DNA from 4 places in the Synechococcus sp. MIT S1220 genome. Region 1 is predicted to be linked to each of the others. Evidence: predicted binding sites of a transcription regulator. Region 1 holds the regulator's gene; each other region holds the start of a gene.

Evidence for each region. Region 1 encodes NtcA, which controls nitrogen genes in cyanobacteria. Its sites were predicted from a motif close to GTANCNNNNGNTAC; they were not measured.
Region 2: the regulator NtcA is predicted to act here: its motif matches at 4,388-4,401, upstream of cynS (cyanase).
Region 3: the regulator NtcA is predicted to act here: its motif matches at 3,386-3,399, upstream of SIB64_RS15630 (P-II family nitrogen regulator).
Region 4: the regulator NtcA is predicted to act here: its motif matches at 1,352-1,365, upstream of glnA (type I glutamate--ammonia ligase).

The regions. Positions count from the first base shown of each region.
Region 1 is NZ_CP138939.1:873,141-880,702, reverse strand. It holds gene thyX (FAD-dependent thymidylate synthase) at 1-255, shown strand, start outside; gene SIB64_RS04065 (hypothetical protein) at 347-2,323, shown strand; gene dcd (dCTP deaminase) at 2,564-3,157, opposite strand; gene SIB64_RS04055 (cob(I)yrinic acid a,c-diamide adenosyltransferase) at 3,157-3,747, opposite strand; gene rph (ribonuclease PH) at 3,901-4,644, shown strand; gene ntcA (global nitrogen regulator NtcA) at 4,715-5,434, shown strand; gene SIB64_RS04040 (DUF3084 domain-containing protein) at 5,462-6,655, shown strand; gene SIB64_RS04035 (resolvase) at 6,652-7,092, shown strand; gene SIB64_RS04030 (DUF3146 family protein) at 7,070-7,327, opposite strand; gene pth (aminoacyl-tRNA hydrolase) at 7,324-7,562, opposite strand, start outside.
Region 2 is NZ_CP138939.1:407,757-415,318, forward strand. It holds gene ppk1 (polyphosphate kinase 1) at 1-1,238, opposite strand, end outside; gene SIB64_RS02005 (MFS transporter) at 1,288-2,502, opposite strand; gene SIB64_RS02010 (N-acetyltransferase family protein) at 2,549-3,016, shown strand; gene SIB64_RS02015 (anthranilate phosphoribosyltransferase family protein) at 2,977-4,062, opposite strand; gene SIB64_RS02020 (cyanate hydratase) at 4,120-4,257, opposite strand; gene cynS (cyanase) at 4,485-4,919, shown strand; gene SIB64_RS02030 (HEAT repeat domain-containing protein) at 4,982-5,704, opposite strand; gene SIB64_RS02035 (formate/nitrite transporter family protein) at 5,714-6,604, opposite strand; gene SIB64_RS02040 (ferredoxin--nitrite reductase) at 6,825-7,562, opposite strand, start outside.
Region 3 is NZ_CP138939.1:3,091,422-3,098,983, reverse strand. It holds gene SIB64_RS15650 (FtsW/RodA/SpoVE family cell cycle protein) at 1-895, shown strand, start outside; gene SIB64_RS15645 (cytochrome c biogenesis CcdA family protein) at 922-1,635, shown strand; gene SIB64_RS15640 (cytochrome c biogenesis protein ResB) at 1,641-2,927, shown strand; gene queF (preQ(1) synthase) at 2,915-3,328, opposite strand; gene SIB64_RS15630 (P-II family nitrogen regulator) at 3,446-3,784, shown strand; gene SIB64_RS15625 (N-acetylmuramoyl-L-alanine amidase) at 3,795-4,697, opposite strand; gene purB (adenylosuccinate lyase) at 4,873-6,168, shown strand; gene SIB64_RS15615 (SLBB domain-containing protein) at 6,178-7,284, opposite strand; gene SIB64_RS15610 (GNAT family N-acyltransferase) at 7,362-7,562, shown strand, end outside.
Region 4 is NZ_CP138939.1:2,102,966-2,110,527, reverse strand. It holds gene glnA (type I glutamate--ammonia ligase) at 1-1,288, opposite strand, end outside; gene SIB64_RS10795 (allophycocyanin subunit beta) at 1,515-2,039, shown strand; gene SIB64_RS10790 (pyridoxal-phosphate-dependent aminotransferase family protein) at 2,138-3,316, shown strand; gene SIB64_RS10785 (antibiotic biosynthesis monooxygenase) at 3,440-6,439, opposite strand; gene SIB64_RS10780 (carbohydrate porin) at 6,720-7,562, opposite strand, start outside.

The DNA.
Region 1 (7,562 bases):
AGAGACCTATTGCGTTCAGGTTTTGCCGAGGAACATGCCCGCGGCATTCTCCCGTTCGACTACCGCCAGCATTTCGTCGTGAGTTTCAGCTTGCGGGCCTTTCTGCACTTCATGGATCTGAGGGCCAAGCTCGATGCCCAGCTCGAGATCCGTCAACTCTGCGATCTGATGTGGCCACATCTGGTGGATTGGGCACCGCAGTTCGCAGCCTGGTACGAAAAGAGTCGCCTCCACCGGGCGCGGCTGGCTCCCTGAACTTTCCTAATGGTTTTTTGAACAGCGGGCAATATCACTTGTGCTGCGAAACTGGATGAGCTAGATGACTTAAGACAAAAGGCCTATCCACATGTCTGACGACTACGGATCTCGCTACACCAGTGCCTATCCATTTCCTCTTACAGCCAACAGCAATCGCCTGTACTCGGGCTCACTGAGCGGCGCGATCGGCCCGGATGACACCAGCGATGAAGATTGGTTCAAAATCCCGCTACTAAAAGGAGCAACGTATGAATTTAAGGTGATAGGAGGGCCCGAAGTTTATGACCTGAATGACGCGAAAGTCACCTGGTACAAGCCAAACGGCATATCAACATTGAAATCATGGTCATATGACCAATCGAGAAGAAATGGGTATGTTTACCAGGATGGAATCCTTGTTACTACACCCATTGAGGAAAGCGATGACTATTATTTGCGAGTTGACCTAGATAGTTACGCTGACGATCTTGATGTTGGTTCCTACAGTATAAGCGTCAATCAATTAACCGAAGGATTTACTACTTACCTCACTCAATCACTTGCATCAACCATGGCTGACGACTTCGGCAATCGCTACACCAACGCTCACACATTTCCCCTTGCAGTTGATGGGTCAGGACTGGCCTCAGGTTCAGTCGAAGGTATTCTAGGGCCAGAGGACACCTCAGACGAAGACTGGTTCAAAGTTAGACTTCTCAAAGGCGCGACCTATCAATTTCAAGTCGCGGGTGGATCAGAAGTCTATGACTTGAACGATTCGAAAATCACATGGTATAAACCCAATGGAATATCTACAATTAATTACTGGTCGTTCGACCAGAACAGAAGAAATGGCTACGTATATAACGACGGTATCTACACAACATCACCAATTGAATCGAGCGACGATTATTATCTTCGAGTTGACTTAGACACCTATGCCGATGACCTTGATGTGGGCCAGTACACACTCAGCGTCGAGCAACTAACCCCCGGCTTTGCCGCTTCTGCCCCCACCCCCACTCCCACTCCGATCCCCAAGCCGGTTCCAGGGGCATCATTGGCTCCCGTCCCAACGGCCAGCCCAGCACCCGTCCCCACTCCGCAAGCAACGAAACCCGGGGCGCAATCCGGCCCAACAGTCATCAACAATTACTACACGACAAACAACACGAACAATACGAATACTTCGACAAATACGAATACCAACACGAACAATAACACAAACACAACAATCAACAATACCGGCAGCGGCAATGTTCAAACAGGAGATATTGGCAGCGTCGAAAACACAAATGACATCGATAACATTATTACCATCGAGAATTCATTCGAATTAAAATCTGTCAACATCAATCTTTCCCAAGCCATCACTGGCGACAGCAAAAAGTCTGAAAAGGTCCCAGGAACTTCAGGTGACGATTTAATCGCCGATGGTGACGGCAAAGACAAGCTCGAGGGCAAAGACGGTGCCGATCGCTTTTACTTCTCCGGAAATGAGCCATACTCCAAGAAAAAGGCCGATCAGGTGGTGGACTTCAACACCAAGGAAGGCGATCAAATTATCATTGCAGATCAGGTATTCTTCAATCCGATCATCACCAACTCCGTCCTGAAAGATCTGAGCGGAAACCCTGACATTGCTGTCGCAAACTCTAAGAAAGACCTAAACAACATTTCCAAGGAAGATCACGATTTTGTCTATTACAAGCCCAAGGGAGAGCTTTATATTGACACAAATGACTCCGGGAAAGGTTTCGCCGACAAAAAGAGTGACACTGACCCATTAATTGCCAATTTAGACAAAAAAGAGAATCTTTCTGGTCAATCACTCGACAGCCTGGTTGAAAATCTCGAAGAAGAAAAAGCGTCTGAACCTGATATCACTGTCGCCACCAATAAGAAAGAATTCAAACAAGCTTCTCTTGAGGGAGTTGATCTTGTTTACTACGAACCCAAGGGAGATCTCTTTGTAGACGGCAATGGCGACTCGAAAGGATTTGGCAACAAGAATCAGGGAGGAATGATTGCTGACCTACCAAACAGCACACCCTTGACGGAAACCAATATTCTGGTGGGAGAATAGACTTCGAAGATGCCATCTCTCCAATACTACTGATTGCAGGAATGCAATTTTGAATCCGACCACCGCCAACCTAAAGGTTGGCGGATTTTTATGCAAAGAAATCAATGACAATTGAATGAGGCAATTAAAAGAATTTAAAACTAATATTATTTTTTAAGTGCAAAGTATAATCAATGAAGTTTGGTATTTTTAAGCCCTCGTTCAATTGTGACCAGGCCATGAAAATGACCATTCAGCGGCTTAAATACGCGCCAAAGTGACCCGCTCGGGTTGATGCTGATATTTACCCTTTCTATCGCTGTACGTTGTATCACACGGATCTCCTTCAAAGAACAACAATTGACAGATTCCTTCATTTGCATAAATACGGCAATCAGCCCCTGAACTATTACTGAATTCGAGGGTCAAATGTCCCTCCCAACTCGCCTCTGCAGGTGTTGTATTCACGATGATCCCCAACCGAGCGTAAGTGCTCTTGCCAAGGCAGATCACCGTGATGTTGGGTGGAACCTTCAGCTTCTCAAGTGCCACGCCCAGCCCGTAGGAATGGGCTGGAAGGATGTAATAGGAGCCGTCCTCATCCTCATGCAGAGGTGTCGGCTCCAGATTGGCAGGATTGAATCGCTTGGGATTCATCACTGTCCCGGGAACATGCCGGAAAATCATGAATTCCTGCGGAGACAATCGCAAGTCGTATCCGTAGGACGAACAGCCGAAGCTCAGAACGGGACGTTCGCGTTGATCGGGATCAAGGTGGCGAACAAGACCGTCTTGGAATGGCTCCAACATTCCCTGGCCGGCTTGCTCAGTGATCCAACGGTCGTTTTTCAGCATCAGAAACCTCGCCGCAACTCCGTCACCTGATCAGCCATCTCCATCACACTGGGAGGAATCGCAGGACCGGTGATGATCACATCCATCGAGCCTGGACGCTGCTGAAGGGTGCTGACGAGATCATCCTCTCTGAGATAACCAAGACCAACAGCAAGACCAATTTCATCGAGCACCAACTGATCGAGATTACCGCTGAGAAGGTGTTGACGACAGAGCTGCCAGATCTCATCAACCGCTTCATGGGCATTAGCCTGATCTGGTTCTGTGAGACAAGCCTGCACATCAGGTCTCAACCAGACCAGACCTCCGCAGAGGCGAACACAGTCCTTCGGCCCCTGGGACACGCCCCCTTTGAGAAATTGTGCGATCAGAACACGGCTGCCCAGGCCTGCCGCTCGCATCGCCTGGCTGAACACCGTTGAGAAACTTCCCCGGTAAGGGGCGGTATGAATCTGGAGCTGACCTTCCGGAGCAACCAGTTGCAAGGGAGATCGGAGCGCGACTGGACGCAATCCGGCACGTTCAAGGGCCCGATGATCCTTGTTGCGGGAATCAGGAGATCTCTGGCTTGTGGACAGGCTGACGGTCATCGCATTAGCGGTCGCCAGGCTCTGACCTGACTGACCTTGAATGTAGCGGTGGAAAGCAAGTCCACAACCATCCCTACACTACCCATAGCGTCACCCCATGAGGGTGTCATCCAGCACCTGCCAGGCTCTGGTTCTGTCGACTCCTGCTTTTCGATGGGCGAGAACAGACCGAGCCGCTCTGATGGCCGTGGTGCCAAAGACCTGCGCCGTTTCGAGATCAACTGGAATCCGATGGGTTTTGCCCTCAGTTCCCTGATCGTGCGCACCGGTCGAACTGCCGTGCTCTGCAGCGTGTGCCTCGACGAGAGCGTTCCACGCTGGCGTCAGGGGGAGGGTCTCGGCTGGGTGTCCGCCGAATACCGCTTGCTACCCGGCTCCACCCCGCAACGGCAAAGGAGGGAACTCCTGAAGTTGTCGGGCCGCACCCAGGAAATACAGCGGTTGATTGGTCGCAGCCTGAGGGCGGTGCTGGACATGGAAGCGCTGGGGGAACGGACGCTCTTGATCGATTGCGATGTGATCCAGGCGGATGCCGGCACGCGCACTGCGTCGATCACAGGCGCCTGGCTGGCGGTGCGGCAGGCAACACAACTTTTGATGGCACAGGGTCTGATCGATCGTGATCCGATCCGTCAGCAACTGGCCGCTGTGTCCGTAGGACTGATCGACGGATGCCCCTTACTCGACCTGGATTACAGCGAAGACAGTCATGCGGAGGTTGATCTCAATGTGGTGATGGCGGCCGATGGGCAGTTACTGGAAATCCAAGGCACAGCGGAGGGAGCACCGTTCAACCGCCAACAACTCAATCAATTGCTGGACCTTGCTGAACCCGGAATCAACACGCTCATGGTGGGCCAAAGGCAGGCGCTGGCGGACCTGCATGGGAATCAGTAATAACTGTTACAGGATGAACCTTCGCCGATCTTTACCTTTCGAATAGTTCACTGGACCCAGCGTCTAAACCATGAGCGCAGTTAGCAGTGGTTTCAGTCGCTATTCCCCTCAGGTTCCGGCGGCCACATCAACTTCGGAGAACGCCAGTCGGTCGCTGCTTGAGGTCATCCGGGATCTCGATGGAGCCAGCACCGAGCTGGTGGAACGCAACAAGACAATCTTCTTCCCTGGCGATCCTGCCGAGCGGGTTTATCTAATCCGTCGCGGTGCCGTTCGGTTATCAAGGGTCTACGAATCCGGGGAAGAGATCACGGTGGCTCTTCTGCGTGAGAACAGCTTGTTCGGCGTTCTGTCTCTCCTGACAGGCCACCGTTCCGATCGCTTTTATCACGCTGTTGCCTTCACCCGCGTGGAAATGGTGACTGCCCCAGCAGCTTCGGTGCGCGCGGCGATCGAGGCGGATACAGGAGTTGGATTGCGTTTGCTTCAGGGCCTGTCCAGCCGGATCCTACAAACCGAAACCATGATCGAAACGCTCACCCATCGGGACATGTCCTCCCGTCTGGTGAGTTTCCTTCTTGTTCTTTGCAGGGACTTCGGGGTGCCCGACGACCTGGGCATCACCATTGATCTACGGCTGTCCCATCAGGCGATTGCTGAAGCGATCGGATCCACCCGCGTCACAATCACCCGTCTGCTGGGAGACTTGCGCCAATCAGGTCTTGTTCAGATTGATCGCAAGAAGATCACAGTCCTCGATCCGATCGCCCTGGCCAAGCGGTTCAGCTGAGTCTTCCGCTGTGCGGGAGCCGCTCCTGTGAGCGGTTGGCTGCTCATTGCAGCACTACTCATTCTGGGTGGTGTTCTCTCAACCTTGGGAGATCGGCTTGGAAGTCGTGTTGGCAAGGCACGCCTGAGTCTGTTCAACATGCGGCCACGTCGGACCGCTGTTCTGATCACGGTGCTCACCGGCAGCCTGATCAGTGCTCTCTCCCTCGGCCTTTTGCTGCTGGTGAGTCGTCAGCTGCGAGTCGGTCTATTTGAACTTGATGAACTGCAGCAACGGCTGACTGATAACCGCCAGGAACTGAGCAGCAGCCGAAAACAACTGGAGACGAGCCGTAATGCCCTCGCGGCAGCCGAGGCAGAACGTCTTAAGGCTCGCGCAGAAGTTCAGGAGGTGGAAACCAAGCTCACCGAATCGAAGGAACGGGCCGTCACGCTCCGCAAAGCGATAGCTCCCCTGCAGAAGGAACGGGTCCGACTGGAGGCCGAACAGAAACGCCTCAGTCGCGATATCCAAGCCCGCGATGCCGACATCCGTCGCACAGAGGCTGAGCTTGAACAGGTGCGTCAGCGAATTCGCGATGGTGAGAACGAGTTGAAGCAACTGGAGCGAAACCTGATTGCCCTGCGGCGGGGCGCCGTGGTGCTCCGCAGCGGTCAAACCCTCGCCAAGGCCACCGTTCGACTGGATGATCCAGGGCAGGCAAAAAGTGTGATCGACCGGCTCCTCCAGGAGGCCAATCTCACCGCTTACAGCCGTGTCAGACCCGGTGAAGCCCCTGACCGACAGATTCTTCTCCTGCCACGCAGCGACGTGGAACGCCTGAAGACAATGATCAGCAAGCCGGGAACATGGGTTGTCTCCATGCGTTCAGCCACCAACGTTCTGCGTGGGGAAAACGTGGTCTATGCCTTCCCTGAGGTTCGGCCGAACCGCACGGTCGCCCGCGAAGGAGATGTTCTCGCCACTGCAACGCTGGACGCGGATGCTCGCTCACCGGAAGCGATCCGAACACGACTCAATCTGTTGCTGGCATCCGCATTTGCAGAGATGCAGCGCCGGGGCTCGCTCACCGAAGGGCTTCAGTTCGATGCCAATGCAGTGGGGCAACTGGCGCAGTCCCTTGGCGAGGATCCGCGAGAAAGAGTCACCCTGCAGGTGATCGCCGCAAGGACCAGTGACAGCGCAGATCCAGTGTTTGTCGCGATTCGGGTGGCGCGATGACCCGCGTCGCTGGCCTGGACCCCGGCCGCAGCAAATGCGGTCTCGTTCTTGTGGATGTTGATGGTGCAACCGTACTCAGCGGGGCGGTGCTGCGCAGCGACTCCGTGCTTCCGACCCTGAAAACATGGCACGGACAGGCTCCGGTGCATCTGATCGTGATCGGAGATGGCACCGGAGCCAAGGGATGGGCGGAACGCCTGCAATCGCTTGCCACGATTCAGACAGTCAACGAACGGGGCACCACCCTGCGCGCCCGAGCGCGATTCTGGGAGCTCTGGCCCGCCAAGGATTGGCGGGCTTTGCTCCCCTTTGGCATGCGCGTTCCACCTGGCGAACTCGATGCCATCGCAGCTCTCTTGATGGTGGAAGAACACCTTGAAATCACCTGTCGATGGCCGATTCCCAGGCCATTGTTCAGAACCGAGCCCGCACCGTGAATACATAATCCCCACCTGGCTCCAACTTGTAATCCGCGCGCACGAGAAAACGACGCAGGGCATCTTGAATCAGAGCTCGGCCCAAAGAGGGTTCCACTGACAGTTCACCGCGGTCGAAACACCAGCAGAACTCCCAGTGAAATCCTCCTGCCGCCACTTCTCCCTCCAGCAATTTCTCCTGGAAACACTGGCGCAAGACGCGCAGATGAGCCGTGGTCGCCGGAAGAGCCGTCATCGGCTGTTCACCAGATCCTCCGGACGCAGACTGTTGATTCGGTTGCCGGCCCGTTCCAGACCCAGGCGTTGGATGCGCACAATGCCATCGATCACTTCATCCAAGACGGATGAAACGAGAGGTTGTTCCGCATTGTTGAAGCAGCCCAGAACATGAGAAACAGTGCGAGCTTTTCGTTCCGCAGGGTTATCGGCCGGAGCTCCGATCCCGATCCGCAGCCGAGGGAACATCTGCA
Region 2 (7,562 bases), 470 kb from region 1:
GCAGCACGAATCAGCGCCTCAATAATCGGTGAATCTTTGGATGTTCGATAAAGAGTCATCTTGATCGCGATCGCTTTTGGATCATCAGCAGCCTGATTGATGAATTCTTCTACTGATGTTGAGAACAACTCATAGGGATGGTGAAGAAGAATGTCTTGTTCGCGAATGACTGAAAAGATTGTTTCGAATTCTTCTTGTTTGACAGATCCTTCTTCGATCAGGTGTTGTTGTGTGCGGGCCAATGCCGCAGGCGTTTGTCCGCTGTGCGATTTGCTTTTCAGTTTCGGAAGGGGCAGGCCCGCCAGCCAGAACAAATCATCCAAACCCAGTGGGCCGTTGATGCGGTAAACATCCTCTTCTTCAACGGTCATGCCCGTCATCAACATTTCGACCACGTTTTCTGGCATATCTTTTGGAACTTCGAGTCGAACCACTTCGCCGCCCACGCGTCGTTTTCTTAATCCCTGCTCGAGTGCCAGCATCAGATCGTCGGCTTCAAGATCACGTAGTTCCAGATCTGCGTCGCGGGTGACACGGAAGAAGTAATGCCCTTCAACCGTCATGCCAGGAAATAGTGAGTCGAGGTTGTAGGCAATCGACTGCTCCAGAGGAATCGCGGTATGGATTGGTGCCGGATTTTTGTCACTGAGATCTTCCGGGATCGCGATGAATCGCGGTAGATTTTTTTGAGGTACTTTGACGCGTGCGAACTGCCGTTGTCCTGTGTCTGGATCGTGGATCACGGCTGCAACATTCAGGCTCAGATTGCTTACAAAAGGAAAAGGATGGGCTGGATCCACTGCCAAGGGTGTGAGAACTGGAAAGATCGATGTCGTGAAGTAAGCGTCGATCCATTCCTTTTGTCGGGAGTTCAGCTGTTCGTAGTCAAGAAGTTGAACGCCGTGATTTAGAAGGCTTTCTTTGAGAGTCCTTCCGTAATGGTCTTGTTGTTTTTCCAGGAGCGGAATCAATTCTTCCCGAATGTTGAGCAGTTGTTCAAAAGGTGTTTTTCCGTCTTCACTCGACGCGGTGATCCCTGCTTCCACCTGGGATTTCAAGGATGCAACCCGCACCATGAAAAATTCATCGAGATTGTTGCTGAAAATGGCGCTGAATTTGGCCTGATCCAACAACGGAGTGCGCTCATCGAGCGCCTGGGCGAGGACCCGTTCGTTAAAGGCGATCCAACTCAGTTCGCGATTGATGTATTGATCCGGGCTTGTGACGTCAGCGCTCATGGCTTCAGCTGAAGGCGTTGCGGCGTCTTATGAAACGTAGCAACTGCCACTAAGCCCGTGATGCAGTCCTGGCGACAAGGCCCATGACAATCACCAGGATCAGGGCTGCTCCTATGAAGGGGCTTGTTGGATCAATGCTGTCGTAAGCGAGACCAGCCAGTGGTGGTCCAAGAAAACTTCCCAGGCTTTGCAATGCCTGAAGGTTGCCGAGAGCAGTTCCTTGGCCTCGATTGCCAAGACGTCTCGAAACTAGGCTGCGGAGGTTGGGTGTGACCAAGCCGGTTCCCAAGGCGAGCAGGCTCACGGAGATGAGCACACTGCCAACCCGGTCGGATGCACCGATGCCTGGGATCAGTAGGCAACCGACCATGACCAGCCCCAGGCCGAGCATCGTCAGCCGCCATTCGCCGAACCGTTTGACCAGTGGGCCTATTAGCCCTCCCTGAACCACGGTGGCCACGATGCCCACAACCAGGAAAGCGGATGTTGCGAGCTCAGGTCCCCAGCCGAATCGCTGTTTGAAATAGAGCACCAAGATGGCTGTGAAGCCGTTGAAGGCGAGGAAGAACAGAAAGAAACCCGCGGCGAGTTGGCCAATGCTGCCGTCAGCGATCACCGTTCCGATCCGCGCGAAAGGGTTGAGTTCGCGGCTGATTGAACTGCCGCTGCGTGCCTGAAGTGGATGGGTTTCCGGCAGCAGGCACACAACCACAAGCAGATTGATGATGGCGAAGCCTGTGGCCACCCAGACCGGCAGGTCGATCGAGAAGGTCGCCAGCCAGCCACCAATGCCAGGGCCAAGAATGAAGCCGACGCCGAAGGCCACTCCGATCAACCCGAACGCTCGTGCCCGTTGCTCCGGGGGGCTGATGTCAGCCAGCACGGCTGCTGCAGTAGCGGCGGTTCCGCCACTGATTCCGTCGATGATGCGCGCCGTGAACAGCAGCACCAAAGGCAGAACGGCTCCGTTCGGCCAGGGCAAACTCATCGTGAGTGCGAACAGACCGAGCCCCAGCACCGACCCGCTCACACAGATGGCGATCACAGGTCGGCGCCCATGACGATCGCTCAGGGCTCCGATCAGTGGAGTGACCAGAAACTGGGCCAGGGCATAACTGCCCGCCAGGAGCCCAAGCGTTCGACCATCTGGTGCGAACTGCGCCAGAAGGAATGGCAGCAGTGGGAAGACAATGCTTTCGCTCAGCCGATCGTTCAGCAGCGTTAGAAAGGCGCTCAGCAGAGTGGGGAACCGGAAGCGCTGCAAAGCGGGGCGAGTATCGATCGATCACACACTCCCACAGGCTCTGGTCATGGTCCTGCGTCCGATTCGTTCCAGCGACCATCCCCTCTTACGGGAGATCTATGCCGACGCGGTTGAAAGCCAGGCAGGGGTGCTTTACACCCCAGAGCAGGTGAGAGCTTGGGCGGCACTGGCTTGGTTGCCGGGGGTTCTCGATCGCTCGTTTCATGAGGGACGTGGCTGGATCAGCGGTCGGGACGAGGCGTTTGCCATTCGTTATCCAAAGGCTCGTCTGGCGCTGCTGTACTGCCGCGGATGTGCCGCTCGTCAGGGCCATGGATCCATTCTCCTGGAACAGATCGAGCGGGATGCCAGAGATCACGGTATTGAGCGTCTCTCAACGGAGGCCAGTGCCATGAGTCGCCCTTTGCTGATAGGTAGGGGCTGGCAATTGATCGCCCCGGAGACCATTGAAATCGCTGGGGTGAGCTTTGTGCGTTATCGAATGGAGAAGGTGCTGCGCCAGCTGCGGAGTTGATCCAGCACGGCACGGGCTGCTCCGCTTTGGATCAAGGATTCCGCAGAGTTGATTCCGGATGCCAAATCGCTGGCCTGCCCGCTGAGCCAGAGGTACGCCCCTGCGTTCCAGCGGGTGGCACTGCAGAGAGGCCCTTTGTTGTCCAACGCATTTTCAGCTTGTTCGGTCCAAGTCTCCAGATTTGTCCATTCCACATCCTTTTCGTGGCAGCCATGGTCTCGAGGGTGAAGGATCTTCCGTTCGGGGATGCCATCGGTCACGGTTGCTGTGATGCAGGCTCGTCCGATCGGAAGATCTGTACCGCCTTCCAGCCCTTTGACGGTGACCAGATTGGTTTCACCTGCCTGATGCAGGGCATCCCAGGCTCGACTCTCTGTAGGGGGATGGACAAAGCCACTCACCAGCAGATGCTCACCTTGATGAGCAGTCCAGAGGAGCTCCAGGCTGGCAACTGGTGGACGTTTTCCTAGGTCTTCCCGGTAACTGATCAGGCTTTCCGCGAGCGGAAAATGCTCGGGTTGGTGCAACAAAGCAAAACCATGGGCCTCGAAGCCCTTTTGAACGTCTTCGATCGCTACTCCTGACAGATCGAGGCCAAGGGTCTTGAAGAGTTCCTGAGCTGTGACTCCGTATTTGATCGGCATACGGGAGCCACCTTGCAGGACCACCGGTTGCCCTGCTGCGAGAAGAACGAGCGCGGTGAGGGGATAGATGGGTGCTGTGCGTGTTCGGCCGTCAAACGGCATGCCAAAACACACTGGAGGAGTGGCACCTGCCGCAGATTTCAGAACCGGACCCAAGTCGCGGTATGTGTCGAGCATCCCGGCGAGCTCCTGGGGTTCTGGCCGCCGGATGCGATGGGCAATCAGGAAGGCTCCGATTTGAGCAGGAGTGGCCTCTTCGTGAAGGATGAGCTCAAGAGCATCAGCGGCTTCTAGCCGTGACAAACCCCGGCTGGTGTGTTCGCCACTGCCAACCTTGCGGAGATGCTGTTTGAAGCGCTCCTTCCCTGTTGGCGGGCTGAGAGTCACGGCGACCTGAGTCACTTAGGCGGATGTTCAGCAGCAAGCGGTACTGCTGAGTAACAATTTTTACACCTTAATTTAACTGTTAGCGCAGACGTCCAGACCCTTCAGGGTTCCGTGACGGGGATGGTGAGGATGATGCCGTCCTTCGGCGTAGTAGAGACGTTCTCGGAGTAGTGAATTATCTGGACGCCAGCTGCACAAGACACGAGCCATCAAAGTCATAAATTTTTGTAGCATCGATTGCATTTTTGTGCATTAATTGTTTTTCACTTATTTCAGCATTTGTGGTAGTTGCGTGCAGTTGCAACTGCTGCTGAAAAACGACGCGTAAGCAGTGAATTTCGTAGCTGTTGCTTCAATTTGTTCCCCTGGATTGCGAGAGCTTCGAATTACTGCTTTAAAAGGCAGTTTTTCACCAACCAGCTAAAACACCAAACATCATGAATGTTACGGCAACTCTTATGGCAGCAAAGAAAGCCAAAGGTATGAGTTTCGCTGACTTAGAATCAGCGCTTGGGCTTGACGAGGTTTGGATTGCCTCTTTGTTTTACGGTCAGGCCACGGCATCAAAAGAGGAGGCTGATAAACTTGCTGAATTGCTATCTCTTGAACCAGATGTAACTGCAGCAATTCAAGAATTTCCCACTAAGGGAAGTTTGGATCCTGTCATTCCGACTGACCCGCTTATCTATCGCTTTTATGAGATCATGCAGGTTTACGGGATGCCAATGAAAGATGTAATTCAAGAAAAGTTCGGAGATGGCATTATGAGCGCAATTGACTTTACCTTGGACGTTGAAAAAGTTGAGGATCCCAAAGGGGATCGAGTTTCGATCACGATGTGTGGCAAGTTCTTACCCTATAAAAAGTGGTAATTAATTTCTTATGTAATAGGAGTTGACGATTAGATGTTTGATCTGGGGGGAACCCCAGATTTTTAATTTCGAAATTGTTGTCCTAGTTGTTTCAATGCTTGCTCGCGACGTTCACCTTCAGGCAAGCTTTTGCTTAATTCTAAAAGACATTTTTGGCTTGTTGGCGTAGCTATGCAGCCCAATGCCAGTAAAGCAGCTTTAGCGAGAGCATCTGAACCGTGTAGGCTAATTGCTGTCAAGCGTTCTGAGATGATAGATCCATCTCGGCGTTGTAAGAGTCTGACTGCAGCAATCGCCACTGCATCTCGAAAATCTGCGAGCGGTTCTTCACAGAGTTGCAGCAATTGGCTATCGCTCAAGAGATGGGCACGGAAGGTGAGCATTTGGAGTCCTGCAAGTCTTCTCTTGTGGGACGGATGGACCAGACTTTCTTCCACAATTGATTGGGGGACATCAGCTCCCCAGCAGCCAAGTGCTTCAAGAGCTGTAAGGACAATAGTTTCATCCTTTGCTTTCAGTTGGCTTAAAAGCCAATCACGCGCATTTGGTTGATGGCAAAGGCCTGCTGATAATATAAGTTCCTGTTTAGGACCATGTTGATCAATTAGTTTTTTGATGTGAGGCCATCCTAGTTCTGCAAGCATTCCTAGCTTTTCACAAACCGCAAGCCTCAAATCAATAGAAAGGCTGGGAGAGTAAATCTCTCCCAGCCAAAATGGGTCTAATGGTTTACGCCTTGATTGTGACAAACTCTCCCACAGGGAAGCTTCTTCAGGAGGCTTCAAAATGCTGCCTCAGCGAGCACCAAGTTCTGCAGCGAGTTCGCGCTCAAGTTTTTCATCATGTTCTGGAGGAAGTACATTCTCCATTTTGGTGCGATGTGTACTGTAAAACAGCATACCAATGAAGACCATCCCACCGATGATGTTTCCAATTGTAACTGGGAAAAAGTTCCAGAAGATGCATTTCCAGAAGGGCACTCCAGAACCAAGCAGGGGTCCTGCTGTATGCAGAAACTGATTGACAACAATGTGTTCCATGCCCATCGATTGGAAAGCCGTGATTGGCAGCCAACAAGCAAGAATTTTCCCTGGGACACTTTTACTGACCAACGCCATTGTCACTCCAAGGCATACAAGCCAGTTAGCGATCACACCGCGAACAATGGCAAGAAAGAAGCCAAGCCCTGCAAGATTTTCGTATTTGACAATGACATTGGCTTTGTTTAAAGCAATGATTTTTGCAGCTACCTGTTGCCACATACCTCCTCCATCAGCTGCTGAAGCAGGATCCACTGTTCCACCACTTGTAAGGCTGATGGCCATTAAGCCCGCTGCAACAGCAGTGCCAATCCAATTGCCGAACCATACCCAAGCCCAGTTTCTCCACGTCGCTTTCCAAGTGGTCTTGCCCGCCCATGTCGCCATCGGTAGAAGTGCAAAGTTACCGGTGACCAGCTCCATGCCAAACAGCACGATGCTTGCGAAGCCGAAGGGGAAGAGGAAAGAACCAAGCCAAGGGTTTTTGCTGGTGAGACCTACTGTCAGAGCAAGAATGACAGCAAGGCCAAGGATTGCCCCTGAATAAAAACCTCGCAGTAGTAAGTCTTTGACGCTGACAGTAGCTTTCTTGCCACCGGCACCAATCATGCCATCGACAAGTTCATTGGGAAGAACGTAATCCATCGGTTGTATTGGAAATGTTGAAGTAAAGGACGGAATCAGGTCGGAGCCTCAGCTTCGAGTGTTAAAAACGGATCAGCCCGACCTCTGGGGCTCAAGTAGTTGACAGTGGGAGAAAAAGCACTTTGGTGAATAGCCATCACAAAGGAATGTGGTTGGTCGGGTTTTGTAGATCCGTGGCTTCAAAACGAAGCGCCACGAATTCAAAATTTTTACGTGTAATTTAATTGCTTATATGATTCATGAATCGAGAGAAGAAGTCAGTACCACCTTCATTTCCTAAGCTTGGTTTCGATTTTATTTTGGCATCAAATTTTTCAAGAAGTAAACCCTTAAGAACTGAATGGATGTCTTCGGCAGGAATTGCTTTGTGAAGAAGGGATCCCATCATTGGATTTGATCCTTGCGAGCCTCCAATAGTGATCTTATAACCTTCACCCATAACACCTTCACTGTTTTTAGCCTTTGTACCAGTTAAACCAATTGACCCCATATCTGCTTGTCCACAATTGTTTGGACAACCAGTCCAATGAATTTTCACATGTTTTGGCAACTCAAGCTCGGAGTCAAGTTTTTCAGCAACTAAAAGCGCCTGATCTTTAGTATTGGTGAGAGCAAATCCACAGTATGTGTTGCCTGTGCAAGAAACAGTCCCCGCTGATATTGCTTGGGGATGAAGTGGAAAACGTTTGAGGAGTGGATCAACTTTAAAAGATTCTAGTTTTTGTTCGGGTATTCCTACAATGATAGCATTCTGTTCTTCTGTCAATCTTACTTCACCGGAACCATAATGTAAGCTTGCTGTTGCTAGATCTTGCAGATCTTCAGCTTTAAGTCGACCGACTGGTACGTGAAGGCCTGCAAAAAATTGACCTTCTTGTTTTTGAGGATGAATTCCATAATGTGAACGAGGCTGATCGTCGAAAATTGATCCTGGATCAGGAGTAAGAGGGCCGAAGCG
Region 3 (7,562 bases), 1.1 Mb from region 1:
CGGTTGCCTGATGATCGCCGCCACCCTCGTCATGGGAACAACAGTCAATGGAGCGAGTCGTTGGCTCGTGCTTGGCCCCCTTCAGATTCAGCCCTCGGAACTGGTCAAGCCATTCGTGGTGTTGCAAGCCGCAAATCTTTTTGCGCCTTGGAAACGCATCGGACTTGACGAAAAACTGCTTTGGCTCTGTAGCTTCGCTGGATTGCTGCTCCTGATCCTGAAGCAACCGAACTTGTCGACAGCAGCCTTAATGGGTCTCACCCTCTGGATGATGGCACTGGCCGCTGGCCTTCGCCTCAGAAGCCTTTTCGGCACCGCCATCGCGGGAACCGCTCTCGGGGTAACCAGCATTCTTTTGAACGAATATCAACGGTTGCGTGTGGTGTCGTTCCTGGATCCCTGGAAAGATCCCATGGGAGACGGCTATCAACTTGTCCAGAGTCTTCTAGCCATCGGCTCCGGTGGGATGGTCGGCCAGGGTTATGGACTATCTACGCAGAAGTTGCAGTACCTGCCGATTCAAAGCACGGATTTCATCTACGCAGTTTTTGCCGAGGAATTTGGATTTGTTGGCTCCCTGATGCTTCTGCTCTTCTTGATGCTTGTGGCTTGGGTGGGATTGCGTGTCGCTTTACGTTGCCGCAGCAATCAAGCCCGCCTAGTGGCGATCGGATGCTGCACGATTCTTGTTGGGCAATCGATTCTCAATATCGCCGTCGCGTCTGGCTCGATGCCAACAACAGGGTTACCGCTACCACTGATCAGCTATGGCGGTAATTCATTGATGTCAAGCCTGATCATCCTCGGACTCCTGATCCGTTGCTCGATGGAATCCACAGGGCTGATCGGAGGTCGTAACGCTGGACGTCACAGTTCCACCCAACGGGCTCGATAGGCTTGATCAGCCCCGCGTGACCCCCTCTGGATCTGCTGTTGCTATCCGACCTGGCGCAGCGCAGTGAACAACTGCTGGAATCCGCCCTGCTCAATCCAGGTCCACTCACGCTGGCCTTTGTTTTCACAGGCGGAGCTCTGACCAGTCTGGGTCCCTGCTCTCTTTCTCTATTGCCCGTGACGCTGGCCTATCTGGCAGGGTTTGAGGATGGGCGGCAACCCTGGCAACGGAGCCTCGCATTCTGCGGTGGGATTGTTGGAGCTCTGGTGCTGCTGGGTAGTCTCAGCGGTCTGCTTGGCAGGATCTACGGGCAGGTGCCTGCACTGATCCCCACGCTTGTGGCCATTCTCGCCGTGGTGATGGGTCTCAATCTGCTCGGGCTTTTGAGGCTGCCCCTTCCCAGTGGACCTGACCCTGAAGTCTGGCGAAAGCGAGTTCCAGCGTCCGTTGCTCCAGTCGCAGCAGGCCTGGCTTTCGGACTGGCGGCGTCCCCTTGTACGACTCCTGTTCTTGCTGTTCTGCTGGCCTGGATCGCCCAAAGCGGCCGTCCCCTCGTTGGCATGGCCCTCCTTACAAGTTTCGGCATCGGCCAGGTCCTTCCCCTATTGCTTGCGGGTACGTTTGCCGCAGCCGTTCCGAAACTGCTTGCTTTGCGACCGATTGGTCGATGGGTGCCTCCGATCAGCGGGGTGATCCTGTTGTCCAGTGGCTTGCTGACGCTCCTTGCCCGCTGGGCCTGATCGCGATGCGCAATCCCCTGAACCGTCTGGCTGCCTGGCTTTCAGATTTACGGCTGGCGATTGTGCTGTTGTTGCTGATCGCTCTCGCTAGCGCCATCGGCACGGCGATTCCTCAGGGTGATGCCCCAGGTCAGTACATCGAAGCCTATGCAGATGCCCGCTGGCTCGGTTTGTTGAACGGCCAACAGGTCCTTCTCCTTCAGCTGGATCATGTGTACTCGAGCAACTGGTTCCTGCTTCTTCTTTCCTGGCTGGGGATCTCGCTCATTCTTTGCAGCTGGCGGCGTCAATGGCCGGCGCTCCAGGCTGCACGCCTTTGGGTCGATTACGGCACACCTCGTCAACTCAGCAAACTGGCCATCGCTGAAAGCATCACCTGCAGTGATCCAGAAACCTGCCTTGATCGATTAAGTGTCGTCCTCAACAACCAAGGATGGCAACTCCGAAAAGCTGAAGGCCGTTTTGCTGCAAGAAAAGGAGTTTCCGGGCGGGTCGGTCCGTTACTCGTCCACACGGGATTGGTCCTATTGATGTTGGGGGCTGCTTGGGGAGCACTGGCAGGCAACCGACTGGAACGCTTCCTCGCCCCGGAGCGCAGTCTGGATCTGCTCAATCGAGAGGGAGAAAATCAGCTAAGCATCACCCTCACCGACTTCCGAATCGAACGGGATCCTGCAGGACGTCCTGAACAATTTCGCTCAACACTCAATCTCGTCGAGCCTGGCGGGGGCTTGGATCAGAATCGCGAAATCAGTGTGAATCACCCGCTGCGCCATCGTGGCATCACGATCTACCAAGCTGATTGGTCTCTGGCCGCACTCACCTTGAAGATTGGCCGCAGCCCAGAGCTTCAGCTTCCGCTCCGAACCTTCTCTGAACTCGGTGATCAGGTTTGGGGACTTGTACTTCCGACCCGTCCCGATGGGACACAGCCAGTTCTACTTAGCCTCGAAAGCGAGCAGGGGCCCGTCCAGGTGTTTGATGAGGACGGCACACGTCTGGCACTCTTGCGACCGGGCGGCGAGGCCGTCGTCGTCAAAGGTCTTCCCCTGCGGGTCGCGTCCGTCCTCCCTGCCAGCGGATTGCTGCTTAAACGTGATCCTGGGGTTCCATTGGTCTATCTAGGGTTTGCAGTGACCTTGATTGGAGGGGGGTTAAGCCTGGTGGCAACCCGTCAGCTTTGGGCGATTGCAACGAAGGAGCAGCTTCATGTTGGCGGAATATGCAACCGTAACCTCACAGCATTTGCGATGGAATTACCAACCCTCCTTCAGGCAGGTCAACACGGTTGACGTTCACCGTGGCTGACACGGACCACAGTATGAACATTGCCTCGTGGGTTGAAATCTGCTTCTAACTGCATCCAGATGGGCTCACAAGCTTCAACAAGATCATCCAAAATCCGATTTGTTACTTCTTCATGGGAAATTGAACGATCTCGATAACTATTGATATAAAGCTTGATCGCCTTTAATTCAACAACTTTTGGTCCGGGCTGATAAATCAGATTCAAAACCGCAAAATCTGGATAGCCCGAAAAGGGGCACTTGCAGGTGAATTCTGGCAATTTAATCGACACTTCATAAGGTCGCCCAGGCCTGGGGTTTTCGAAGCAAATCAATTCCGCATGCGAGATGGCCCTATCGCCATACAACGGTGTGCGTGTCGCTTGATCGGATGCAGATGCAGTCAAGGAGCAATAAGAGCCGCAGATCGAACGAACCTAGAAGGCCACTCACTTCACCATTCTGTAACAGGAAGTACGCGCTTCCGGTCTGGCCCAGTCATCCTGTTGGAAAAGCTTGGAGCCATGCGGAAAGTTGAGGCGATCATCCGTCCGTTCAAACTTGAAGATGTAAAGGTGGCTCTGGTCGAGGCCGGCATCATTGGGATGACAGTGACAGAGGTGAGAGGGTTTGGGCGTCAAAAAGGGCAGGTTGAGCGTTATCGAGGATCTGAATTCACGGTTGAGTTTTTACAGAAGCTCAAGATAGAGGTTGTTGTCGAAGACAACCTCGTCGAAGACGTTGTGACCGCTATCGGTGATGCCGCTCGCACCGGAGAGATCGGAGACGGCAAGATCTTTATTTCCCCAGTCGAGTCTGTTGTACGCATCCGCACGGGTGACCGTGACAGCTCGGCGCTCTGAGTCGGCCGCTTCAGCCTCCACGCCGTTCGCCAAGTTCCAATGGATCAAAGCGAACGGAAATTCCAAACTCTTCAGCAAATTCGACAACGCGGCACCAAGCCCGATCTCCCCCTTCTGATGGGCGCAGAATCCCGCGGAGAATGATCGGTGCTGTTCTGGTCTGCAGAGCAACGTCAATGAGTGGCCAACCGATTGATGCCTGCAGCGCATCATCACGAAAAGTCGGTGCCACATCCAAGGCACCGATAAGGATTCGTTTGCTTTCGGCATCCCAAACATGAGCGATTTCATACCGTTCGAGTAGATCCACCAACCGAGCCCATGAGCGTCCCTCTTGATCGATCTGGACAGCAAGATCTGACCCCTTGGCTTTGATTACAGTGAATCCTTGAAATGTCAATCTTTCCTCTACTGCTTGCTTTTCATCAGGATTCTCCAGGAATTCTCGAATCCAGTAACGCAACTGATCACCTCCGTCGATTGTTGAATTTTGCGCAAGCTGTAGGAGATCCCACCGTTCTCCACTGCCACCCCAGATCACCGGCCCGTAATTGTCATGCATGATCCGACCATCACGGTTCGAAGCAGCCTCCGCATGAGTCATCACTCTGTTGAGATTGATCTGCTCAGCTGACCACCCCCATTCACGGGCTACTGATGCAGCTTCAAAGCAAAGGCTTTTGAGTTGTGCATCTGTAGGAGGCACCGTCCAAGGATCTGGCATGCCACCCATACAGGCACATGAGAGCGCAATGCTGTTGCTGTTCCGTCGCCAAGTGTGGGCTGGCAGATCAACGTTGTAAGAATGAAAGCGATGGATAACACCATCACCGGAAATAATCGAGTGGTAATGACCGGGCCTAATCCAGTCGTATCCCGTTGCTGTCCAGTGCAGATAAATCGTTACTGCCATGGCCCTTTAAGGCTGCGTGGAGTTGATCGTCTCTGGCGCTCAGAAATGAACCGCTCCACTTTCAATCCCCATTATCCGACCCTGAATTCTTGTCAACAAGTCATTAGGCATCAGGACAAGAGAATCCAGACAGTTGACCTCATAGATTCACCAGGTTGTGAGACCGCGCAGCCCGTTGATCGAGCGCTACACCTTGCCCGAAATGGGTTCTATCTGGACAGATCAGGCGAAGTTCCAGAGTTGGCTGGATGTGGAGATTGCCGCCACTGAGGCCAATTGCAGGCTAGGACGCGTTCCTGAAGAAGCACTCACCACAATCCGAAGCAAGGCGTCCTTCTCCGTGGAACGGATTCTCGAGATCGAGGCCGAGGTTCGTCACGATGTGATTGCTTTTCTCACCAATGTGAACGAACACGTGGGGGATGCCGGGCGATTCATTCACGTGGGCATGACCAGCTCAGATGTACTGGATACGGGCCTGGCCCTTCAGCTGAAACGTTCTGTCGCTCTATTGCGGAGGGAACTTGATGCCTTGGCTGAGGCATTGCGAACCCTGGCTCGGAACCACAAAACGACTGCAATGATTGGGCGATCTCACGCCATTCATGGAGAACCAATCACTTTCGGTTTCAAGGTGGCGGGCTGGCTCGCTGAAACAGAGCGGAATCGCACGCGGCTTGAGCGCCTCGAGAACGATGTGGCAGTGGGGCAGATCAGCGGTGCGATGGGCACCTACGCGAACACGGATCCGGAGGTTGAGCGAATCACATGTGAAATTCTTGGTCTTATCCCCGATACAGCCAGCACCCAGGTGATCTCACGGGACCGGCATGCCGACTACGTGCAAACCCTTGCTCTCGTGGGTGCTTCGCTTGAACGTTTTTCCACGGAAATCCGCAATCTTCAGAGAACGGATGTGTTGGAAGTGGAGGAAAACTTCGCCAAAGGACAGAAAGGGAGTTCGGCGATGCCCCACAAGCGAAATCCGATCCGCAGTGAACGCATCGGTGGCCTTGCGAGGGTGTTGCGTAGCTACACCATCGCTGCATTGGAAAATGTGGCGCTTTGGCACGAGAGGGACATCAGCCACAGCTCCAACGAGCGCATGATGTTGCCTGATGTGTCGGGGACCCTGCACTTCATGTTGAGGGAGATGACCGCCGTTGTTGAAGGGCTCGGGGTCTATCCAGACAACATGCGACGCAACATGAATGTGTATGGCGGTGTTGTGTTCAGCCAACGCGTTTTGCTTGCGCTCGTCGCGAATGGGATCTCCCGCGAGGACGCCTACCAAATAGTTCAGCGCAACGCTCACACAGCTTGGAACGTTGAGGGGGGGGACTTCCGCCGCAACCTCGAAGCAGACTCCGATGTCACCTGCCGATTGTCCGATCAGGACATCGCTGCATGTTTCAGCACCGAACTGCACCAGGCCAATCTCGGCGTGATCTGGGAGCGACTTGGAATCTGAAGCAGATGATCAAAGTCCCATGAGTTCGCTGACTGGTAGCCCCAACAGCCTGAAGATTGAGCTCACTCTGACCAGTGGGCTCAACGGTTTCAATGCATCTTCGAGAGCATCGGTCACCCGCGCAAGTTGATTGCGGTTGATCACCAGAACATCTCCTTGCCGCAGAGGGGGATTGGTGGGACTGCTGAGAATGGCCTTCGGGTTGAACCCCATTGTCTTCACCATTGGCTTGCCTTCTCCATCCACTCTGATTAGATCGACGGTGTTATCACTGCCTCGCCGCGTGATACCTCCCGACGCGAGAATGGCCCGTGACAGCGGAGCGTTTGAGGGGACGGAGACAACGCCCGGCTTGCGAACCTCGCCGATCACATTCACCTTGATCGTTGCTGGAGCGAAGTTGGATGCTGCCGTCGTAATCATGTCGGCATTGCCCAGGGACTCGGCCTGGTAAACCGTCACACTGTCACCGTCGTAGATCAGAGGAGTCGGTGCCTGCCCGCCATCGCGAAGGACAGTCAGGAAGTCGTAAGTGGTGCTCGTCGGTTCGCCTCCTTGAACGGCAGACGGCCGGGTCACCTCAAGTCGAGATAGATCTCCAGTTGCCGCGATACCACCTGCTTTTTGAATGACATCGACCAACGTTGGCCAACCCTGTTCTTTGGATGCCGCTAACGAGAAGACCCCTGGACGCTCAACATGACCAGTCACGGTCACCTTGATCGGACGAGGATTAACAAGATCGAGGTACACCAACGGGCTCCGAAGAATGCGGGCATACCCATCAGTGATCACCTGTTTGGCTTCTTCTAGCGTCAGGCCCCAAACAGGAACGGTGCCGAGGCGGGGCAAGTTGATCGTTCCATCACTCAACACCTGGACCGAGGCTTCATAGCCATCCATTTTGAACACCTTCATGGAGAGCTTGTCCCCAGGACCCAACCGGTAGCGATAGGCGCCATTGGGGCCGGCCGTTCCGTTCACCGCCGCCATGCCGGGCACCACATCAACGGGACGGCCATGCATTGGCGCATCGAACGGCAGACAAACCATGCCGACCACCAACATGGGCGCGACGCGCCGAATCGCAGCACCTGAGCATTGAGGGAAAGGCATGGGCGAGGTTTGGAACAGCGAAAAAATGCGGAGCTGGGCTTTAATCTTCCCTCACATTGAGACGGAACGGGACATCGATGACACTGCCTGGTTCGTCCATCCCCCAAGAGGTGGCTCTGCCGGCTGATGTCATTGCGACCCATCTAGGACCCGGCCGGTTGTTCTCGATTGAAGGCCTCGATCTGTATCTCTTGCCGGGAGATCGATTCGATCCGGTGGCGACAGCTGTAGGACAGTTGCGAGAGTCAACCTACAGAGAGCAGCTCTCCGGTTCCGGG
Region 4 (7,562 bases), 1.2 Mb from region 1:
CTTCAAGAGCACCATTCAGGGATGCCGGAACGGTCTTCTCGGGATTTTCTGAGAATTCAAGCAGCTCGTCTTCAGAAAGCGAGAACAGGTCGCGTTTCTCGATGGCACCCGGGTCGATCTGATTCTTGATTCCATCCAGGCCTGCCATCAGCATGGCGCTGAAGGCGAGATAAGGATTGGCGAGAGCATCGCCGGATCGGAATTCGAGTCGTTTGGCTTTGGGGGCAGGGCCTGTGAGAGGGATCCGCACCGCAGCTGAGCGGTTGCCTTCGGAGAACACCAGATTGACAGGCGCTTCAAAACCAGGCACCAGTCGCTTGTAGCTGTTGGTGGTTGGGTTGGTGAAGGCCAGGAATGCCCTGGCATGCTTCAGGATGCCACCGATGTACCAACGGGCTGTCTGAGACAGGTTCGCGTCGGTTCCCTCGCCAAACATCAGGGTGTCGCCACCTTTCCACAGGCTTTGGTGGACATGCATGCCAGAACCGTTGTCGTTGAAGACAGGTTTGGGCATGAATGTGGCGGTCTTGCCGTATTTCTTGGCGACATTTCGCACGATGTATTTGTAAATCATCACGTTGTCTGCCGCCTGGATCAGTTCGGCGAACTTCATTCCAAGTTCGTGCTGTCCTGGGCCGGCCACCTCGTGGTGGTGCTTCTCAATCGGAATACCCAGCTGACCCATCATCAGCAGCATTTCCGAACGGATGTCCTGTGCTGTGTCGTTCGGGGCGACGGGGAAATACCCCTCCTTCAACTGAATTTTGTAAGCCAGGTTTCCGCCTTCTTCGACTCGTCCGCTGTTCCAAGGGGCTTCGATCGTGTCAACGCTGTAGAAGGCACCCCCTTCACTGGAGTTGTAGCGGACGTCATCGAACAGGAAAAACTCCGGTTCCGGTCCGAAAAAAGCTTGATCGGCAATGCCGCTGCCGGTCAAATAGTCCAGAGCCCGCTGAGCGAGTGCCCGTGGGCAACGTTCGTAGGGCTCATTTGTTCGAGGTTCATTAATCGAACAGATCAGGCTGAGGGTTTTATGGCGATAGAACGGGTCAACCCAGGCTGTGCTCGCATCAGGCACCATTGCCATATCGGAAGCCTGGATGCCTTTCCACCCACGGATCGACGAGCCATCGAATGCGAGCCCTTCTGTGAACGACTCTTCTTCAATCAGGTCCGTGCATACGGTCAGGTGCTGCCATTTGCCGTGCAGGTCAGTGAATTTGAGATCGACGAGCTCAATGCCGTCATCTTTGATCTGACGCAGAACGTCCTGGGGTGTTTTCGACATGGGGAGACGTTTTGCCCTGTGGAGTGTTAGTTGGGACCGTAAAGATGCCCCAAACCCCATTTTGTATCAAGGGGCACCCTCCTGTCTCCATGTTTCTCACGGCTCGAGAGAACGGAGTAGTGCGTAACCGTTTCTGTCAACTTCGCAGCAACTTCGAGGTGCTGTCGTTGGTGGCTTGAATAGCAGTGTTACCTTCCGCCTAGGGACTGTCTGGAGACCCCAGGGAATGCGTGATGCCATCACCGGGTTAATTGGTCGCTATGACCAGCTCGGTCGCTATCTCGATCGCCAGGCAATTGAAAGGATTGAATCCTTTCTCGATGAATCAAGTGTTCGCATTGCAGCGGTTGAGCTGATCAACCGCGAAGCGACTGAAATTGTTCGCGATGCCAGTCAGCGCCTGTTTCTCGACGAGCCTGAGCTGCTTCTGCCAGGGGGCAATGCCTACACGACACGCCGGTTGGCAGCCTGTCTTCGCGACATGGATTACTTCCTGCGTTACGCGAGCTATTCACTGGTCGCAGGCGATATCACCATTCTCAATGAGCGGGTTCTTAATGGTCTGGATGACACCTACAAGAGCCTGGGCGTGCCGACGGGGCCAACGGTCCGGAGCATCGTTCTGCTCGGGGAGGTGCTGATCGAACGTTTGATGGCCGGTGGTCTTCCGTCCTCAATGCTCGCTCCGATCAGACAGCCGTTTGATCACATGGCCCGTGGTCTTGCCGAAACAAATGTGCGTCAGCGCTAGTCAGATCGGACGTCTGCGTTTCAAACCCGTCGTAATCCCGTCTTGAGGGGTGGACGACTGCGTAGGCTCATCGGCCAGATCAACCGTTCAGGTCCTTGGTGTCGAACCCTCTTCCTTCCGTCGACGACCGTCACCGAAAGGCCTTCGCTCCAATTGCGACTCCCGACCGACTGCTTCTAGGGCCCGGTCCGTCGAATGCCCATCCGACTGTTCTCCAGGCCCTCTCGCGCACACCCATCGGCCATCTCGACCCTTTGTACGTCGAATTGATGGGTGAGGTGCAGGAGCTGCTTCGCTACGCCTGGCAGACCGATAACCGCCTCACCTTGCCCATGAGCGGCACAGGCAGTGCGGCGATGGAAGCGACACTCGCCAACACTGTTGAGCCTGGCGACACTGTCCTCGTTGCGGTGAAGGGATATTTCGGTCTCAGGTTGGCCGATATGGCCGGTCGGTATCGAGCCGAGGTCAGGACGATTGAAAAGCCCTGGGGAGAGTGGTTCTCTCTGGAGGAACTTGAGGCTGCGCTGATTGAGCACAAGCCCGCCATCCTTGCGATGGTTCATGCCGAAACCTCTACCGGTGTCTGTCAACCCATGGCGGGGGTCGGGGATTTATGCCGTAAGCATGACTGCCTGCTTCTCCTCGATACGGTCACCTCGCTAGGTGGAGTGCCCCTTGCCATTGATGAGTGGAAAGTTGATCTGGCCTACAGCTGCAGCCAGAAAGGCCTGAGTTGTCCTCCTGGCCTGGGTCCCTTCACCATGGGAGCGCGCGCTGAGGAGAAGATGAGCGCCCGTAACAACAAGGTGCCGAATTGGTATCTCGATGTGTCCCTGCTGAATCAGTATTGGGGAAGTGATCGGGTCTATCACCACACAGCTCCGGTGAATATGAATTTCGGAATGCGAGAGGCTCTGCGTCTTCTCGCTGACGAAGGTCTCGACAATGCTTGGGCTCGCCATCGCCGGAACGCAGAGGCCCTTTGGGCTGGTCTCGAAAGTCTTGGCCTTTCCATGCTCGTTCCAGAGAAGCACCGTCTTCCGACCTTGACCACGGTTCGTATTCCGGAGGGTGTTGACGGAAAGGCCTTCAGCCAGCATCTGCTCAACAATCATGGCATTGAAGTTGGTGGGGGCCTCGGAACCTTGGCAGGCAAAATCTGGAGGATTGGCTTGATGGGATATAACTCAACTCCAGAAAATGTGGATCGCCTTCTCAACCTTTTTGAGACGGAGCTTCCCAATTTCAGTGGTTCATTGTCCTTAGCTGCTTGACAAGCAAGATTAAACAAAAAAGCCTGAAAAAGCTCAGGCTTTTTTTATTGCGATTGAGCGCAAATTAAGAAGGCTTATCCGAGAAGACGCCGAATTGCATCGGCGCCTGACTCCCACCACTGCTTAGTTCAACAGCGGCATCTGATTGGATTGTGAGAAATTCAATGTGAAATCATACATTTGGTCGTGAATTGTCATTTCGAAGGCATTGGATCCAGTGATCTTCGTCGTTGCATTGTTAGGGGTAAAGTAAGTGCCCTCATGCCGGACAACGGGCGTATAGATATTTCCACCTTCGATGGTGAGATGATCCTTTGTAAAAGAAGGCATATCATCGGATTCCAGAGCGGAAGCGATGATGCGTTGTAGATTGTTTGAATTTGATTTAACAAATTTCTCCTTTTCAAAGTCATAGATCTTACCTTTTTTATTGGATTTTATTAAACTGATTTTGTCTGAGTCTTCACTCGGCTCAAAGCCACTGAAGGACGCATGCAATTGGCGTCTTGGTTGCTCTCTTGTATCAATCACCGCAAACCCTTCCTCCTGCATCACGCTTGTGACTTTGCTCATGCCTTGGATGACATTGCCAAAAGCACCACTCATGTGATGATAATTGATAATTCCTTTGTCTTCGTCAACACTCAGGTCGGAACGATCCTTCGGTAGATCAAGTTGAAGATCAGAATCAAAGGTCTTCTTACTAAAAATGTCTTGATGCTTCGACTTGGTTCTAAATGGTAGATAGTGGACCCCCGTGTTGACCTGAACACTGCGAGACATCATATGATTATTCTTGTTGCTTGAAGTTTCAAACAGCAAGGTTGCATTTTCTCCTGCTTCTTTCATCCATTGTTCTGAAGGTTGGTCTGGATCGCCAAGCGCAACCCCATTGATTTCCCCTGAATCATTGTCAACCTCAATCACTCCATAGAGCCATTCCTTCTTTTTGCTGTGAGAATTATTGAATTGAAGAAATGAGCCAAATCCTTTGGTGTCTGTCTGATTAGTAACGTAAACTGTTTGAATATCTTTTGGTTCAGGTGCTTCAACTTTCATGCTCAAATCTGGCATCGATTCGAGCATATCTTTGAACATGTCAATGCCATTTGCTTGCTCAATATAAATCGAAGCCTGCGGAGTATTGACTGGATAGATGGTGACTTGTCCATCAGCCAGGTAGCCACTCTCGAGGTGTTTTGCGAAATCTGCAAAGAATTCAGTTGTGTATGACTTTTGTAGGTGAAGTGATATATCGCTGCCTTCTTTGTAATGTTCGATGTAATAAATTGTTGTATTGTCGCCTTTCTCTAGGTAGTAATCAAAACTAAGATTACCAGTCTCCTGCCTTGTTTTTTCTCGAAGCTCTTCTGATAAGGAGAGAACTGCATCGATGCTGTCATCCTTGATTTCAAATTTGCCAAGGAGCATTTGTTCTGGCGCATTTGATTCATAATTATCTGACAGATCATTATGAACACTACTGTTGGTTGGAGTAACGCTACCGCCTCGTTTCAGTTGTTGAAATGTCTTTTTAAAGGCTTTATCGTCTCTAAGCTTGTCGAGGCTCGAAAAACGATCCCAAACAGTCAGGATTTCATAGGTTGCATCTGCTGATTGAGGAAGCAGAAGATCACTTGATTTAACACCATTCGATTCGTTGTAAATGTTGGCTAATTTCTCGGTTGATTGCTTGAAGTCTGTCTGGGAAATACCGTTCTGATTATTAGGGTCATATTGCAGTGCAACTCTCTGGATCACCTCGGGATCAAACGGTGTGCTGAAATTAACGGCCTCTGAGGGGGCATTTGGTGCGGGAGGTGTGTAATAACTATCCGATCCTTCTTCCCCAGGTGTTGCCAGCCATGGTGTCGCTGATTGTTCATTCCAGGCCGCTGGTGGTGGTGTTGCAAATGTTCCAGTATCCGTCGGTATTGATGGATTCCAATTTCCACCCATTGTGAGAGCAGAGCCATCTGCAGCGAGTATCGAGTCACTTTCAACAGCTGTAAAGCTGCCAAAATTCCTACTCATCGCAACATAATATTCTGGAAACGTATTAAAATAATCGACAAATCTTTGTTGATTGCTAATGCCATCTTCACTACCTACATTCTTGTTGTACAGATTTCCATAGCCGGCAGCCTCATTGGATGTATCGTAAAAACGACCGATAAGTGGATCACTTAGAGTGAAAAATTCTTCGATTCCACCGTCTGGATATCCTGGAGTGCGAGACCACAGTGTTAAGAAGACGAGTGGATCACCATTGGGGCTTGCATTCCGGTAAGCATGGGCATGTCCCCGTGGCAAGTAAACGCCATCCTTGGCCATCAGATGGCCGTAATAGTAATTTTCAACGTTGTCTGCTTCTAGTTGTGGTGTTCGAACATCTGCGGGTAAATTGTCACCAGTGACGTCATTTCCTTCTGGGAATTCATAAAGCTCGTAAGCATCCTTCGTAGGATCACCGATCCACGAATCCATTTCGCCTTGCAACATGATGAAGGCTTCATCTTCCGCCCAATGGATATGTGGAATGGGGCCAGCATTGTATGGGGTGACAGATAAAGATATCGTGAATGGACGCTCAGTATCAGAGCTTGATTCTGCCCTTAAAACTACGCTCTCTCCAGTATCGCCATTGTAGGGAGATCGTGAATTAATTGTATCTTGTTCAACACTAAATACCAGAAACTGCTGTGCCTCACCTGCTGGAAACGAATCCCACTGATAGGAGTCTTCTTCGGTGATATTCGGTAGAGTAAAATATAAGGGAAGATCATATCCGGCATCGTAGGTGTCGCGATTATTTCCTTTTTCAGTTTTAATAAATGTATCAAAATTAAAGTTGTGCGCTAATGGAAGCCCAATTCCGTTCGGAACACTGAAGTGTGGAGCTTGATTGTAAGGAGCATCAGCATCATATCGATTTTTATCGCTAAAATTAGTGGTTGGATAGTAACTAGGATTTGTTGGATTAGGGTCAAAGATTGGTATTGAGTTCGTCGATCCATGATCATGATGATTGCCGGACCCTGAATTTGAGGATCCAGAGCTGGATTCGCCGGTTTCTGCATGGCTGAACACGTATCCATCAACGATGCGACCAAGCTTGTTCATGAAGCGGAGAATCTCTATTTATAGTTTATTTTTTACGGCCAATATCGTGTCACTTTCTAAGCTTTATTTAGGTTTTGACTGAAAAACTTTATTTTCCACTACGTATGATTCATTCAATGTAAGATGTGTCTATTGAGTGTGTTCAGCTGAGGTATATGAATGCATGTTAATTTGATGCGGTTATCAGATTTTTATCACTTGCTACTTAATGCAAAATATACTGGTTTTCAATCCGTGTATGATATATCAATCCCTTGTTTACTTTAATGCATTCCGAAAGTTAGAAGGAAAGGTTTGCTTGCAGTCCTCCAACCCATACAGCTGACGCTGATTCATCGCCTAATGGTTGCATGATTAATTGCAAATTTGGCATTAATTGAAAATTAGGTGTAATGCTAAAACTGTAATTGAGTTCCAAAGCGTGTTCGGTTCCAGCTATAAAGCCAATCGAGGGTGTTGAAGGGTTGTAATCTGCAAACGTATATCCAAAGGCGAGGGTGTCAAAAGGGCGATTGGGGAAGACTCCTGCCAGTACAACACCTGCGTTGCCTCCTCTGCGGAAGCTTTGAACATCTTCAGAGAGCCCTACTCCACCGGATGCAAACAACCGCCCATCCATCGCAAGTTTTCCAGGGTTGATCGGAATACTCATCAGCCCATAGACACCATTGTTGTTGCTTGTTGTTTCTCCGAGGACATCGACGCGTTCGTAGACACCGCCACCAAGCCAACCGCCTATTTTTAGGACTGGTGGAGGGAGTGGTGATTGGTACAACACGTTGGCGTTCTCACCTTGATTCGTTCGTCGAATTTGGCCGGCGTCGGATTGTCGTGCTGGAATAAGATTCTGAGTGGGTAGTTTGGCGTCAATTTGGAAAAATTGTGCGTAACCTGTGTTGTTATCAATTCTGAAATCTAATCCGTGATATTTCGTCTCAAATGATTCTGGATAAATCTGATAAATACCATACTTAAACGATACATTATCCGGATTGCCAACACGAGCCATTGCACCATAGGTATTGAAAGGGTTTCCAGGGATATCAATCATTGATGGTGTTCCTTCTGCCCATCCACACATTCCAAAATTTGAGAAATAGCACATCACTCCATCCATTGTGAA